DNA from 2 places in the Cryobacterium roopkundense genome. Region 1 is predicted to be linked to the other one. Evidence: predicted binding sites of a transcription regulator. Region 1 holds the regulator's gene; the other holds the start of a gene.
The links. Region 1 encodes LexA, which represses DNA repair genes until DNA is damaged. Its sites were predicted from a motif close to TCGAACANNTGTTCGA; they were not measured.

Region 1 (7,986 bases):
GCAAGCCGAGCGACGAGGCTCCCGCCGGATACCAACCGCTGTCCCGCCTCGATGACCTGCTGCCGGTGTATGCCGCGCTCCTCGACCGTCTCGCTGCTGCGGGCGCCGAGTGGGTGCAGCTCGATGAGCCGGGGCTTGTGAGCGAGAGTATCGACGTTCCCCGCGTGAAGACGCTCGAGGCCCTCGCCTGGAGCTACGCAGCCCTCGGCAGGTTGGCACGCCGACCCGCGATCTTCGTGGCTGCCCCCTACGGCAGCCTCGACGACGCGCTTCCCGTGCTGGCAGCGACCCGGGTGGACGCCATCGGCATCGACCTCGTGCGCGGAACGCTGCCGGAGCCGACGCCGGGCCTGGTCGACAAGGTGCTCGTGGCCGGAGTCATTGACGGCCATAACATCTGGCGCGGCGACCTCGCGGCGGCCCTCGACCGTGCGGTGGCGCTGAAGGAGCTGTCGCCGACGGTTTCCATCTCCACGTCCACGTCGCTGCTGCACGTTCCCCACGACGTCGCCCACGAATCGTCGCTCGGAGCCGAACTCACGAGCTGGCTCGCCTTCGCCGACCAGAAGGTCGGTCAGGTCTGCACCCTCGCGCGCGGCCTCTCCGCTGGCGCGGCCGCGGTGGAGCCCGAGCTCTCCGCAGCGGATGCCGCACTTACGGCCCGCAGCTCCGCCCCCGGCGTTCGGGACGATGCTGTTCGCGCTCGCGCCGCCGCTCTCCTCGACTCGGACTTCTTACGGGGCGACTACGCCACACGGCTGGCAGCCCAGGAGGTCGCACTGGGGTTGCCGCTCTTGCCTACGACGACGATCGGGTCCTTCCCGCAGACCGCGGACATCCGTCGCGCCCGCGCCAGATTTCTGACGGGCGTCCTGACCGAGGGCGCGTACCGAGAGCTCATGCAGGCCGAGATCGCGCGCGTGGTCGACCTGCAGGAGGAGATCGGACTCGACGTGCTCGTGCACGGGGAGCCCGAGCGCAACGACATGGTGCAGTACTTCGCGGAGAACCTCAACGGCTTCGCGGTCACCGAGAATGGCTGGGTGCAGTCCTACGGCAGCCGCTGCACACGACCCTCGATCCTCTGGGGCGACGTGTCGCGTCCGAAACCGATCACCGTGGAGTGGTCGGGCTACGCCCAGAGCCTCACGGCCAAGCCGGTCAAGGGAATGCTGACAGGTCCGGTCACGATTCTCGCCTGGTCCTTCGTGCGTGAGGATCAGCCGCTCGGAGAGACCGCCCGCCAGGTGGCGCTCGCGCTGCGCGACGAAATCAGCGACCTCGAGGCGGCGGGGATCGGTATCGTGCAGGTCGACGAGCCGGCCCTGCGTGAGCTCCTTCCCCTGAAGAAGAAGGACCACGCCCACTATCTGGACTGGTCGGTGGGGTCGTTCCGACTGGCGACCGCCGGAGTGGCCGACAGCACCCAGATCCACACCCACCTGTGCTACTCCGAGTTCGGCGTGGTGCTCGAGGCCATCGGGAACCTGGATGCCGACGTCACCAGCATCGAAGCCGCCAGGTCACGCATGGACGTGGTGCACGACATCGAAGCCGGCGGGTTCGACCACGGAATCGGCCCGGGTGTCTGGGACATCCATTCCCCGCGGGTGCCCGGCGTGACTGAGCTGACCGAGTTGCTCCACATCGCCGTGGGAGCCATCCCCGCTCGCCAGGTCTGGGTGAACCCGGACTGTGGTCTCAAGACCCGCGGCTACACGGAGACTGTGGAGTCCCTGCAGAACATGCTGGAGGCGACGCGAATCGTTCGCGAGCGCATCGACGCGTCCGTCACGGCCTGAGGATGCGCCAGGGGAGCCACCGCTATTTCCAGCGGCGGGCGGTTCCCCCGATGAACTGCGCGTAGCCCACGAGGGAGGCGACCGAGCAGAAGACCTGGTAGAAGAGGAGGAACGACAGATAGCCGCGCAGGTTCTTGCGCACGAACAGGCCGAGCGGCCCGAAGACGCGCAGACGTTGGTAGCGACGCAGGCCGCCGTAGATGATGAGCGTCGCGGGGATCACGGTCAGCGCCCAGATCGACACGATTGTCGGATCTCCGAGGAAGACGAAGATCAGCAGTCCGGGGAGCCAGATGAGGGCGTAGCCGATGTCGAGCAGCGGGATCAAGAGGTTGATGCCGGCGATCATTCCGGCCAATCGTCTCGTTTGGCGCCACGGCGGCACCGCGCGAAGGCCTTCGAGCATTCCCCGTGCCCAGCGTGAGCGCTGGCGCATGAAGTGCTTCACAGCGTCGGGGGCATCGGTGAACGCGACGGCGGTGGGTTCGAAGATCACCCGGTCGCCCTGTTCGAGGAGTTTCCACGTCATCACGATGTCCTCCCCGATGGCATCGGGCCACCCGCCGATCCCGCGCACGCTGTCGGCAAGGTAGACCGAGAAGGCGCCCTGAGCCACGAGGGTGGACTGGTACAGCCCCTGCATGCGCTTGACGCCAGCGATACCGAGGTAGTAATCCCACTCCTGCATGCGGGTGAGAAGGTTCGTGCGCGAATTGCGAACAAGGACCGTTCCGGCCACGGCCACCGTGTTCTGTGGCGCAGATTCGAGTCTGGAGATCAATCGACGCAGTGCGTCGCGGTGCAGCAGCGTGTCGGCGTCGACGGTGATGACGTATGTCGTGGTGACGTGCTCGAGAGCCGTGTTTAGAGCGTGGGACTTTCCGGGGCGTTCCTCCCTCACGATCAGAAGGTCCATGCCCATCTCAACCGCAGCGAGTTCGGCGAATCGGGCAGTGTCGTCCGTCGAGCCGTTGTCCGCAAGAATCACCGTCACGGGGCCCGCGTAGTCCGTGCGACCGATACAGCGCATGGTCTCCGCGATCCCGGTCATTTCGTTGCGGGCGGCCACGATGATCGTGAGCGGGCTGGTCGGATTCAGCACACGCAGGGGCGGCTGGCGATCGAGAATGAGAGACATGGCCATCAGAGCGACAACGTACCCGGGTAGATAGGCCACGAGGGACACGATTATCCACGCCACGGGCGCTCCGAATGACTCTGTCAGGTCTTTGATCCAGGGCTGAGACAACCACACGGCCACGCTTGTCCACAGGACTGCAAAGGTGACGGCGATCACGAACTTCGTGGTGACCGACAGATAGAACCGTTTATAGTGAGCAGGCCTGGCCGACTCGGCGTCGCTGGTGGCTGAACGGTCCGCTGTCGGACCACCCGCTGTCGGACCACCCGCTGTCGGACCATCCGCTGTCGGACTATTCGGTGAGGTTGTCTCCGTCATGCTTCCCCCGGGGTATGGTGCGATGTGCACGCCACGGTTCACGGACTACGCAAGCTCAGTGTTCAACGGCTAGTAGCGACCATACGTGACCTGAAAGCCAAACGAGCCAGTTCAATCCAAGAAAAGCCGAGATGTTAGCCGGATGTAACAAGTCCCCTTTCGTGGGTCAGTCGGAGCGATGCGAGTTGAACTCGCCTGTGGGGGGCTCAGACGGAACGGAGTACCGCCACAACCTTGCCGAGGATTTCAGCGAAGTCCCCGACGATCGGCTCGAAATTCGTGTTGCGGGGAAGTAGCCACGTGTGCCCGTCTCGCTGGCGGAAGACCTTCACGGTCGCCTCGCCGTCGAGCATTGCGGCCACGATTTCGCCGTTCTCCGCTGTTTTTTGCTGGCGAATGACCACCCAGTCACCGTCGCAGATTGCCGCGTCGATCATGGACTCACCGATGACTTTGAGCATGAACAGTTCGCCCTTGCCTACGAGCTGGCGGGGAAGGGGAAAGATCTCGTCGATCTGCTGCTCGGCCATGATGGGCACGCCGGCGGCAATCCGACCGACGAGGGGAACCATCGCCGCGTCGCCGACCTGTACCGGGCTGTGGAAGCTCTCTCCCTCGCGCGCTGCCGGGTCCTCGGCGGCACGGGGTACCTCGATGAGCACCTCAAGGGCGCGGGGACGATTCGGATCGCGGCGGAGGTAGCCGCTCAGCTCCAGTTGGTTGAGCTGGTGGGTCACGCTCGACAACGAGGCGAGACCGACCGCATCCCCGATCTCGCGCATGCTCGGCGGGTACCCGCGCTGGCTGACCGATCTCTGGATCACGTCGAGGATGGCGAGCTGTCGCTCGCTCAGGCTTTTGCGGCGTCTGGTGCCGCCCTTTTCGCGGGAACCGCTGGTGTCTGTCGTCACGTTGTCGCTCCTCGAGTCGGTCCCGATGCGGCCTGAAATCTCGGCCGTTGATCGGGAATGTCGGTGGTGTCTGGTGAAGTGTGAAATGAACATCTTCTCTATCGAAACTTTATCCAGTTTGAACGTCCTAGACAAACATCTATTCGATCATGTCGCGATCAATTTATGGAAAAAGTCTTGAAAAGGGTTGATTGTTCGAATATTCGAAGATACATTCGGAACATAGTTTCGTACCCGGCCCTCCCGGCCGAGGGGCGGGTACGGAACTGCACGACCAACACCTGGAGGTTCGACATGAGTGCAACTCTCACCACAACAAAGCTTCGACTGACTCGCCGCGGACGGGGCGTCATCATGGCGCTCGTGGCGGCGCCCGTCGTGGCCGCCGCTATAGTGTTGGCGCTCAATGGGGGCGGCGCGTTCGCCGCTGGTGCTGGCCCGGCAACCGGCCCGTTGCAGACGGAGCTCGTGTCGTTCACGTACGTCACTGTCGCTGCCGGGGAGTCGCTGTGGGACGTGGCCCAAAACATCGCACCGTCCAAGGACCCTCGCGATGTCATCGTCGAGATCATGAGTCTCAACCAGATGCCGGGCGACTCCGTGCAGCCGGGGCAGCGTCTGGCGCTGCCAACCGGCTACTAGTGCCGCGCTTCGGCTCTAGCATGGAAGAGTGACTCTTCTCAGCGATCTTCCCCTGCGCGACGACCTTCGTGGTCAGGTTCCCTACGGAGCCCCGCAACTTCACGTGCCCGTTGCGCTCAACGTGAACGAGAACACCCACCCGATTCCCGAGCCGGTAGCCGTGGATATCGTGCGTGCGCTTGCGCAGGCCGTGCAGACCGTGAACCGATATCCGGACCGGGAATTCACCGAACTCCGCGAACGGCTCGCCGGCTACCTCGGGCATGGCCTCACTGCGAATAATATATGGGCCGGCAACGGATCCAATGAGGTGCTTCAGCAGGTGTTGCAGGCTTTCGGGGGTCCGGGCCGGTCGCTGCTCGGGTTCGTACCCACGTATTCGATGTACTCTATACTCGCCTCCGGCACCGGAACCGAGTGGGTCGCGGGCGATCGAGACGCCGACTATCGGTTGTCGCCCGACACCGCCGTCGCGTGGGTCACCCGCACCAACCCCGACCTCGTCTTTCTGTGTTCTCCAAACAACCCCACCGGCACACCGCTGTCCCTCGACACGATTGCCGCCGTCTACGAGGCGAGTACCGGGATCGTCGTCGTCGATGAGGCCTATGCCGAGTTCGGCCCGGTTGGCACCCCGAGCGCCCTTAGCCTTCTCCCCGGGCGCGAGCGCCTGCTCGTGTCTCGCACCATGAGCAAGGCGTTCGCCTTTGCCGGGGCCCGCGTGGGATACCTCGCAGCGGACCCGGCCGTGACGGATGCGCTGCGCCTGGTGCGCCTGCCGTACCACCTGTCTGCCCTCACCCAGGCGGCCGCGAACGCCGCGCTCGCGCACACCGACGAGATGCTCGCGATGGTCGATGACATCCGCGGACAGCGCGACCGCCTGGTACAGGAGCTGACGCGACTCGGGTACGCCCCGCACGAGAGCGGCAGTAACTTCGTTCTCTTCGGTGGCGTCGCCGACCCGCACGCCACCTTTGAGGCGCTCCTCGCCGAGGGCATTCTCATCCGCGACATTGGAATCCCCGGTCACCTCCGGGTGACGGCCGGCACGCGAGCCGAGACCACCGCCTTCGTGGAGGCACTGGAACGGCTCGGTCGGGCGACCGGGGCTGAAGCCGAATAAACTAGGCACATGAGTTCTTCTTCACCTGCGGCCGCGCCGCGCGACGCCCACCTGCAGCGCGAGACCAGTGAATCGAGCATCGAGCTGTCGCTCAACCTCGACGGTACGGGGGTGAGCGACATCAATACGACTGTGCCGTTCTTCGATCACCTGCTCACGGCCTTCGCGAAGCACTCCCTGACGGACCTCGCCGTGAGGGCACACGGCGACACTGACATCGACGTTCACCACACGGTGGAAGACGTCGGTATTGTGCTCGGCCGGGCCATCAAACAGGCACTCGGCGACAAGTCGGGCATTGCCCGCTACGGAGATGCCCTCGTTCCCCTGGACGAAGCCCTTGCCCAGGCTGTCGTGGACGTTTCGGGTCGGCCCTACCTTGTGCACTCCGGCGAGCCTGCCGGTTTTGAGTTTCACCTCATCGGTGGACACTTCACCGGATCCATGGTGCGCCACGTCTTCGAGGCTATTGCTTTCAACGCCGGCCTCACCATGCACGTCACCGTGCTGGGCGGCCGAGACCCGCACCACATCGCGGAAGCGGAGTTCAAGGCCTTCGCTCGAGCCTTTCGGCTGGCCAAGGCGCTCGACCCGCTCGTGACCGGGATCCCCTCGACGAAGGGCGCTCTGTGACGCGCGTCGTCGTCTTGGACTACGGAACGGGCAACGTTCACTCGGCAGTGAAGGCCTTGGAGCTTGCCGGCGCCGACGTCACCCTCACGCACGATCGCGGGATCGCACTCGAAGCCCACGGCCTCGTCGTTCCCGGCGTCGGTGCTTTCAGCGCGGTCATGAGCGCTCTGAAGGGCGTGCGCGGCGATGAGATCGTCGACCGACGGCTGGCCGGTGGGCGGGCAGTGCTCGGAATCTGCGTCGGCATGCAGGTGCTCTTCGAGCGCGGCGTCGAGCGCGGCATCGACACTGAGGGACTCGGCGAATGGCCGGGAACTGTCACGGAGCTTCCGGCCGCAGTACTGCCCCACATGGGGTGGAACACCGTAGCCGCAGGCCCGGATTCAAGGTTGTTCAGCGGCATCGAAGACGAACGCTTCTATTTCGTGCACTCTTACGCCGCGCAGTCGTGGACGCTCGACGTGCAGCCGCCCTTTCCTCAGCCCTGCCTCACCTGGGCGGACCACGGGGCGCCGTTTCTGGCCGCCGTCGAGAATGGGCCGCTGTCGGCGACCCAATTCCATCCGGAGAAGTCCGGGGACGCGGGTATTCGCCTGCTCACGAATTGGCTCAGCACCCTTCACGAGTAAGTATTTATCACACCATCAGGCTCTGTCACACAATCAAGGAAAATCATGAGTGAGTTCAACACCACCCCCCGTCTCGTGCTTTTGCCGGCCGTCGACGTCGCCGACGGTAAGGCCGTACGTCTGACCCAGGGCCGCGCCGGTACCGAAACCAATTACGGCACGCCCGATGATGCGGCCGCCGACTGGGTGCGTCAGGGGGCGGAGTGGATTCACCTCGTCGACCTCGACGCAGCGTTCGGTCGCGGAAACAACACGAGCGTTATCAAGAAGGTCATTCGCCAGGTGAAGGGCGTCAATATCGAGTTGTCTGGCGGGATCCGTGACGACGAGTCGCTCGAAGCAGCCCTCAGCACGGGCGTCGAACGCATCAACCTCGGAACCGCAGCGCTCGAAAACCCCGAGTGGGCCGCGAGCGTCATCGCGCAGTACGGCGAGGCGGTGGCCGTGGGACTCGACGTGCGCGGCACCACCCTCGCTGCGCGCGGGTGGACCAAGGACGGAGGCGACCTGTGGCAGGTTCTCGGGCGTCTCGAAGCCGCCGGCTGCGCCCGCTATGTCGTGACCGACGTGACCAAGGACGGCACCCTGCAGGGGCCGAACATTGACTTGCTGCGTCAGATCCTGGACAAGACCCGCCGCCCGGTCATCGCCTCAGGTGGCGTGTCGAGCCTGGACGATCTCATTGCCCTACGCGAACTCGTGCCCCTGGGGCTGGAGGGCGCCATCGTCGGGAAGGCACTCTACGCCGGTGCGTTCACCCTCGCCGAGGCCCTGGATGTCTCGG
Region 2 (7,986 bases), 2.3 Mb from region 1:
AACTGCGCCTCGTCGAGCAGCAGGGCACTCACGTCGAGTCCGGTCTCGGCGAGCACCCGCTCGCGGTGCTGCTGGAAGGTGGCGAGGGCATCCGTTTCGGGGGTCAGCAGGTAGTCGACCGCCCGGGTGACGCCGAGCCGGGAGAGAATGCCGCGGTCGCCCTTCGTGTCCACGGACGGCTTCGCCAGCAACACCCGGTGCCCGCGTTCCTCGTAGTTGTAGGCCGCCTGCAGCATGGACGTGCTCTTGCCGCTGTTCATGGCGCCATAGCGAAAGTAGAGCTTCGCCATCAATACTCGTTTCTGGTTGCGGCCGCAGCCAGGGTGGGTCGGCCGCCGGCCGAGCCGGAATCCATTCGCATGTCGAGAGTCTGCCCGCGCACGGTGACGCGCACCTGGCCGAATTCCACCCTCAACACGGCGACGAACGGATGCACGAGGCGGCGCAGCCGATAGGGCGACAGGGCAACGGATGCCTCGAGCGCCACGGTCGTGAACGACTCGGCTTCCGCGCCCTCCGACTGCCGACCGGACAGGCGCAGCGAGAGCGCGGCGGGGTCGAACCCCGGCTGACCGAAAAGCATCACGAGCAGCGCGCCCAGCGCGGCCCGCTCGCGAGCGCTGAACCGGGCCGCCCGACGGTCGGGGTCGTCGGCTGCGGGGAGGGTGAGCGCTGGGCGGCCGTCAGCGACTGCCAACGCCGACCGCTCGCGGGCGAGCAGGTCGTCGAGCCAGGTGTGGTCGGTTTCGGCCACGAGGCTCTGCCGCACCTGCTCGGCGAGCGAACGCGCCCGCTCGATGTCGGCGGCGGTCACCGTGCCGCGGGCGAGTATCTCGTCGAGGAACGGCAGCACGCTCGCGTTGAGGCTCGCCATCCTCTGCTGCACGACGGCCCTGGACGTGGCCGCTCGGCTCTCTTCGGTGTGCAGGTGAATGGACCGCTGGGCATCCGTTTGCCAGATCCGAATGGCCTTCACCACCTGGCGGCAGTAGGCGGCACCGGCCAAGGCGGGCGCGAGCAACTGCACCGCGGCGAGAATGGCGAAGATTGCCGGCGGGGTGGCGCCGCCGAGGGAGTCCGCCTGGGCGAGGGCGCCAAACGCCACGACCAGTGTCGCCCCGAGCGCCACGGCGACCATTTCACGCCAGGGCCGGAACGGCGCGAGCGCCATGATGAGCAGGCCGAGGCCGATCTGGCCGAAATCGTTGTGCACTGACTCGTTGTGGCCCCACATGCCGAGCTGCTCGAAGACGTAACCCAGCAGCGCGAGGCTCACCATGAGCACGGTCGAGCGGCGCTCGAACGGAGCACTCTCCGGCAGCGCAGCCCACACGAGCACGCCGGCAGCGAGGGACATCGCCACGACGCCGAGGGCCGTGAAGAGCTCGTTCTGCACCTCGCCGGACTGGGTGAGCGTGGAGAAGACCGCGTAGGCCACCACGATCAGCGCGGTGACGGGGGCGAGCGGCCAGGCCGCGAGCCCGCCGATCGGGTCGAGGCGCTGCTGCGTGGCGTCTGGCGCGCTCATCGGCTGGGCCGAGCGGCGAGGGCGAGGGTTGGCACGGCGTCCGGCACGGCGACGGGCACCGTGAGGCGCACCGTGGTGCCGGCGCCCGGCCGGGTCCAGATCTCGACGGAGCCGCCTACCCTGTCGACACGGCGACGCACCGACTGTCGGAGGCCGAGCCGGCCGCGACTGGAGCCGGTGAGAGTGAAGCCGCTGCCGGCATCCGCTATCATCACCGAGACGGTGTCGTCGTCGCTTTCAACGCTCACCTCGGCGGCGGTCACCCCGGCGTGCAGGAGCACATTGCCCAGGCAGTGCTCGGCCGCAAGGGCGAGCTCGCGGTCGACCGCAGCGGTGAGGCGGTCGAGGGCGTTGCTGTCGCCCGTGATCTCCACGATGAGCCCCCCGGATCGACAGCGGTCGATGGCGCGGAACAGTGCGCTCGCGGCCAGGTCGCCGGGCTCGTGAGGGTCGGCGTCGGTGAGCCAGTCGGTATCGCGCAGTACGTGCAGCGCGCCCGTCAAGCCCATGTGCAGGTGAGGGCTCACGGCGCCCGGAACGGCGTTGGCCAGCGCCACCAGCTGGGTGACGGTCGTGTCGTTGATCAGGGCGATCGAGCGATTGTCGAGGGCGTCCCGGAGCGTGCTCGCCGCATCGTCCTCGGCGGCGCGGAGCAGGGCGGGCTGGGCGAGCCTGCCCCGACGACGACCGAGCCCGGCCAGCAACAACACCGTGGTGAGGAAGACGTAGGCGGAGACGGTGAAGAAGTCCCGGCCCCCGATCACACCGGCGTGCGCCATGGCCAGCAGGGCCGCGCCCTCGGCGAGGAGGAAGCCGGCCGTGCTCCACAACGCGCCGAGAAACAGGCCAGAACCGGCGCCACCCACCATGACGAGGGCCATCTTGGGCAGGGCGACGAGAAAGATTATGGAGGCCGGCAGCACCGCCGGAGCACTCAACACGGTGTCGGTATAGAGGTAGACACACGCCGTTCCGGTGAGCAGATAGGCGAGGGAGACCAGCACGGTGCGGCGCCGGGCGAGCACCACGAGGAGGCCGGCCATACCCAGGATCACGGCGACGGTGACGGTGAGTTCGGAGCCGGCGCGGGTCATGCTGAGCAGCCCGACCGCGGCAAGCGCACCGAACAGGCAGATCAGGCCGAACCAGTGCGTGGCGCGGGCGAGGGCGCGACTGAGCGCTGACTGTACAAGATGGCCCGGTAATCCAAGAGTCATGGAATCCCCCTCATTCTGAGTATGCCACCTGAGACGTGGAGTACGCCCCGACGGGCGCTGGCACTGCTCGGCCCGGTCGCTGCGCCGGGTACTCCCCCACGCCGTAAAACCGGTAAAACTCGCAACACGCCGCTCGCGCCACCCCACCCGGCGTGTGACCAAAGAAGCCGGTTTTGCGGTCGGGCCTGATGGTCAGAACAGGGTGGGGGCGAGCTCTGGCGGGATTTCCTGCGCGATGAGCGAACCGGACGATGCGAGGCCGCTCGAGCGCGGGCCGCCGGTGGAGGGATCAGTGCGGCCACCCTCGAGCCCGTGCGCCCTGATCAGCGGTTTGATGCGCGCGGCGAGCCAGGCGCGGTACTCCTTGGGCGCGTAGGTGCCGCCGGCGAAGAGCTCGAGGTAACGCGGCAGCAGTTGAGGGTGGTCGCGCTCAAGCCACTGCAGGTACCACTGCTTCACCGTGGGCTTCAGGTTGAGCGCGCAGTAGAGCACGCTCGAGGCGCCGGCGGCCTTCGCTTGGCGGAGGGCGTCGTCGAGGTGCGCGCGGGTGTCGGTGAGAAAGGGCAGGATGGGCATCATGAAGACCCCGCAGTCAAGGCCCCGCTCGCGAACCGCGGTGACAGCGGCCAGTCGCGCCTTCGTCGAGGGGGTTCCGGGCTCGACCGACTGCTGGAGGTTGTCGTCGTAGATGGCGATGGACAGCGCGATGTCGACGGGCACGCGCCGGCTCGCCTCGGCCAGCAAATCCAGGTCGCGGCGCAGCAGGGTTCCCTTGGTGAGGAGCGACAGCGGCGTGCCCGACTCGGCCAGGGCGGCAATGATGCCGGGCATCAGCCGATAGCGGCCCTCGGCGCGCTGATACGGGTCGGTGTTGGTGCCCAACGCAACCGGATGCTTGCCCCAGCCGGGCTTAGCCAGCTCCTTTCTCAGCACCTCGGCCACGTTCACCTTCACGATGATCTCGCTGTCGAAGTCCTTCCCGGCGTCGAGATTGAGGTACTCGTGGGTGGGCCGCGCGAAGCAGTAGGCGCACGCGTGCGAGCAGCCCCGATACGGGTTGATCGTGTAGCCGAACGGCAGGGCGGACTGGCCGGGCACTCGGTTGAGCGCGCTCTTGGCGAGGATCTCGTGGAAGGTGATGCCGGCGAACTCGGGCGTCTGCACACTGCGCACGAAGTTGTTGAGCTTGGCGAGACCGGGAAGGGCGCCGGCCTGCTCCGTCGTGAGTTCCTGACCGGTCCAACGCATGACCTTATTCGAACACACCTTCGAGTAAGGCGCAAGCGCTGGCCGCGACATCCGCTCTCCTTGCAGTGTCGTCTTGCCTGGGGCGGGCAGGCAGGGGCGGGGCGCTAGAGCTGGATGCCGCGGGTCAGGGCGCCGTCAATGAGAAGGTTCGCACCCGTGGTGCGGCTCGACACCGGGCTGGACAGGAAGACCACGCTCGCCGCGATCTCCTGCGGCGTACCCAGGCGGCCCGTGGGGTTCAATGCCACCGCCGAGTCGAAGAACTCGCGATCACTCGCCTCGAGGCTCTCCCAGACGCCACCCGCGTGATAGGTGTTGCCCGGCGACACCGTATTGGCGCGGATGCCTCTCCCGGCAAGCTGTAACGCGAGCCCGGCGATGTACCCGATGATGGCGGTCTTCACGGTGCCATACGGTCCGGAGGCGAAGTCGACCTCGCGCCCGGACACGCTCGAGAGCGCCACAATCGACCCCGCGCTGCTCTTCTCGAGGAATGGCAGGCTTGCCTGCACGAGATTGACGGTACCCATCAAGTCGATCTCGAGAGAGTCGACCCAATTCTGCGCCGTGTCGGGGATAGCGAGGGCACTCACGTTGCTCACGATCATGTCGAGGCCGCCGAAGCGCTCCGCGGTGTCATTCACCCACGCCGTGAGACAGGCGGTGTCGCGCACGTCGAGCACAGTGCCCACCACGGTGACCGGAGCGGATGCGAAAGCGGCTTCCGTCGCCGCCACCTCGTCGGCACTTCGGGCACAGAAGGCCACGTTGGCGCCCTCTGCGACGAATGCGTCGACGATCGCGCGCCCGATTCCTTTGGTGCCGCCGGTAACGAGGGCTGTCTTATTGGCAATTCGCAGGTCCATGGTCATTCCTTCGATTGGGTGAAGCAGTGAAGCAGTGAGGCGGTGAGGCGGTGAGGACAGGGTGGCCATTCGCGCGCCAGTTCCTCCGGGATCCTGTGCGGGGGTGGGGCCGCGTCAGCGGGTCGCGGCCCTTGAGCGCAGGTCGCGGTGCATCCCGTCAAAGGCATGGGCCGCCGGGAAGAGCGACTTGCGCACCTTCACCACCACGCTGTAGTTCGGGTCGACCACGTTGGCAATCGGTGCCTCGGCCACCTGGCTGAGCAGCTGGTAGGCATCCATTTCGTGCAGGTCGAAGAGTTCGCCGAACCAACGGATCATCTCGAGCTGCGCGATGCGCCATGAATCTTCCATGGGCCGGGAGGATCCCACGATCATCCAGTAATCGTCGGTTTCGAGTCGGGGCCAGAGCGGCGCCCGACCCTTGATAAGGTCCACGAGAATGGTGGAGTTCATGGCGCCCTCCACCGCGGTGCCGCAAGCCTCTCCCTCGCCCTGGCGGTAGTGGCCGTCCCCGATCGAGAACAGCGCTCCCTCCACGTTCACCCCGAGGAACACCGTGGTGCCGGCCTTGATCTCCGGGGTATCCATGTTTCCGCCGAATCGCTCAGGCACGAGCGACGAGCGCACCTCATGGCCTGCAGGCGCCACTCCCACGGTGCCGAGCATGGGTTCGAGCGGCAGCGCCACCTCGAAGTCACCGAAGCGGGCTTGAAATCCCACGGTTCGCGCCGCCGTGTCGACCTCATAAACCCACGTGGCTTCCGGCAGCGCCTGCTGCAGCAGCGCGGTGCGATCCGTGCTGGTCATGCCACCGAAAAACGGAATTGCAGCGGATGCGCCCCAACTTCGCGCCGGAACCAGGTCGACCACGTGGATGGCCAGGGTATCCCCCGGTTCGGCGCCCTCAACGTAGAACGGTCCGGTCTGCGGGTTCAGGTAACGGAAGTCGATCACCTGGCTCGCCACATCGTTGACGGAGGTGATGGCATGGTTGAAGGCGTCCTCCGACCACAGAGTGAGCAGGGTGCCGGGCCTCACGCGTTTCACCGGGTCCGCACCCCCGAAGGTGTAGACGTATTGGCTGCGTTCCGGCCTGAATTCGACAGAGTCCATGCAGTTCAGCGTATCGGGCCGACGTCCGTCCCCGCTTGCTGGGGCATCCGCTCCCGCGCGGTAGAACCGAAGAAATTCAGGACACTCCGCCCAGCGTGGCAGCGCGGGCGGCGTGTTTCACCATGACCGGTTGTGCGAGCGGATGCGGCGGGTCAGGCGGTGAGGTTCAAGACCTCGGCGGTCGCCGCGAGCGACGCAGCGGCCGCTGCTGGATCGTCGGAGAGCTTCGTGCCGTAGCTCGGGATCATGGTGCGCAGCTGGGGTTCCCAGCCCGCAATGCGGTCGGGGAAGCAGCGCGCGAGCAGGTCCACCATGATGGGCGCGGCGGTCGAGGCCCCAGGGGAGGCCCCGAGCAGGCCGGCGATCGTGCCGTCGGCGGAGGTGATGACCTCGGTGCCCATCTGCAGCACGCCGCCCTTGGCGGCATCCTTCTTCATGACCTGCACGCGCTGGCCGGCCGTGATGAGTTCCCAGTCGGCCATCTTGGCGGTGGGCACGAACTCCTGCAGGGCCTTGAGTTTGGAACCCCGCGAGGCGAACACTTCGCCGATCAGGTACTTCATTAGGTCGAAGTTGTGGCGGGCCACGGCGAGCATCGGGCCGAGGTTGTGCGCGCGAATCGAGAACGGCAGGTCGAGCCACGTGCTCGTCTTGAGGAACTTGGGGCTGAAGCCGGCGTACGGGCCGAACAGCAGCGACATTTCGCCGTCGACCACGCGGGTGTCAAGGTGCGGCACCGACATGGGCGGGGCGCCGACGCCGGCCTTGCCGTAGACCTTCGCCTGGTGCTGGGCCACGAGCTCGGGGTTCGTGGTGCGCAGGAACTGGCCGCTGATCGGGAATCCGCCGAAGCCCTTGATCTCGGGGATTCCGCTCTTCTGCAGCAGCGCGAGCCCGCCGCCGCCGGCACCCACGAAGACGAACTTCGCGTTGACGGTGCTGCGGGTCTGGCCCACCTGGCGCAGCAGCTTGATGCGCCACGATCCGTCTGTGTTCTGGGTGAGGTCAGTGACCTGCTGGTTCATCTTCACCTCGACGCCGTGGCGGGCGAGGTCGTCGAACATGAACGAGGTGAGGGCGCCGAAGTCCACGTCGGTGCCGAGGTTGCTGCGCGTCGCGGCGATCTTCTGCCCGGTGGGGCGCTTCTTGGTGATCAGCGGGGTCCAGCCGCCGATGACCGCGGGGTCGTCGCTGAATTCCATGCCGGCGAACAGTGGCTGGTTCTTGAGCACCTCGTGACGCTGGCGCAGGTAGGCAACGTTGGCCTTGCCCTGCACGAAGGTCATGTGCGGCGTGGAGTTGATGAAACGCCCCGGCTCGGGCAGCGCGCCGGTCTTCACCAGGTGCGCCCAGAGCTGACGGCTGATCTGGAACTGCTCGTTGATGCTGACGGCCTTGTCAGCGGTGAGCTTGCCATCGGGCGATTCGGGCATGTAGTTGAGCTCACAGAGCGCGGCGTGGCCGGTGCCCGCGTTGTTCCAGGGGTTCGAGCTTTCCTGGGCGAGCTCGCCGAGACGCTCGTAAACTTCGATTCTCCACGACGGCTGCAGTTCTTTGAGAAGCATGCCGAGGGTGGCGCTCATGATACCGCCGCCGATGAGAACGACGTCTACGGGTTCCGTTGAATTCACGCTTCCGAGTGTACAGTCGACCACGACGGGCTTCGGACGCGCCCGTCACCCCAACCGGGTCACGAGCGCGCACCCGTCTCCGCGGCCTGATCGCCCGCTCGCCGTCGCCGGTCCACCCGACGAATGACGATCGCCGTGACGTCGTCGGGCGCCGTTGTTCCGGCCAGAGCCAGCAGAGCATCGACGGCGGTTTGCGCGGTCGCGGACCGGCGCACAATCTCGTCGACATCCCGGAGCGATGCGAGAGTTCCGTCGAAGAGGTCGAGAACTCCGTCACTGACCGATACCAGAGTGTCGCCCCAGCCGAGCGTGACAGCCCGTTCCTCCCACTCGACGTCACCGCCAAAGCCGAGCGGCAGGCCAAGAGAGGTCAATCGTTCGCT

Region 2: a site for LexA is predicted at 4,002-4,017, ahead of BJ997_RS15125 (Rv2578c family radical SAM protein). Genes of this name have one in related genera too.

Annotation. Positions count from the first base shown of each region.
Region 1 covers NZ_JACHBQ010000001.1:960,503-968,488, forward strand. Annotated here, with positions in the region: gene metE (5-methyltetrahydropteroyltriglutamate--homocysteine S-methyltransferase) at 1-1,802, shown strand, start outside; gene BJ997_RS04525 (glycosyltransferase family 2 protein) at 1,825-3,261, opposite strand; gene lexA (transcriptional repressor LexA) at 3,468-4,172, opposite strand; gene BJ997_RS04535 (LysM peptidoglycan-binding domain-containing protein) at 4,467-4,814, shown strand; gene BJ997_RS04540 (histidinol-phosphate transaminase) at 4,843-5,940, shown strand; gene hisB (imidazoleglycerol-phosphate dehydratase HisB) at 5,950-6,573, shown strand; gene hisH (imidazole glycerol phosphate synthase subunit HisH) at 6,570-7,202, shown strand; gene priA (bifunctional 1-(5-phosphoribosyl)-5-((5-phosphoribosylamino)methylideneamino)imidazole-4-carboxamide isomerase/phosphoribosylanthranilate isomerase PriA) at 7,248-7,986, shown strand, end outside; gene BJ997_RS04560 (SseB family protein) at 7,978-7,986, shown strand, end outside.
Region 2 covers NZ_JACHBQ010000001.1:3,237,298-3,245,283, forward strand. Annotated here, with positions in the region: gene BJ997_RS15110 (thymidine kinase) at 1-290, opposite strand, end outside; gene BJ997_RS15115 (hypothetical protein) at 290-1,528, opposite strand; gene BJ997_RS15120 (sensor histidine kinase) at 1,525-2,745, opposite strand; gene BJ997_RS15125 (Rv2578c family radical SAM protein) at 2,938-3,993, opposite strand; gene BJ997_RS15130 (SDR family NAD(P)-dependent oxidoreductase) at 4,098-4,859, opposite strand; gene BJ997_RS15135 (acetamidase/formamidase family protein) at 4,974-5,972, opposite strand; gene BJ997_RS15140 (malate:quinone oxidoreductase) at 6,125-7,603, opposite strand; gene BJ997_RS15145 (PP2C family protein-serine/threonine phosphatase) at 7,663-7,986, opposite strand, start outside.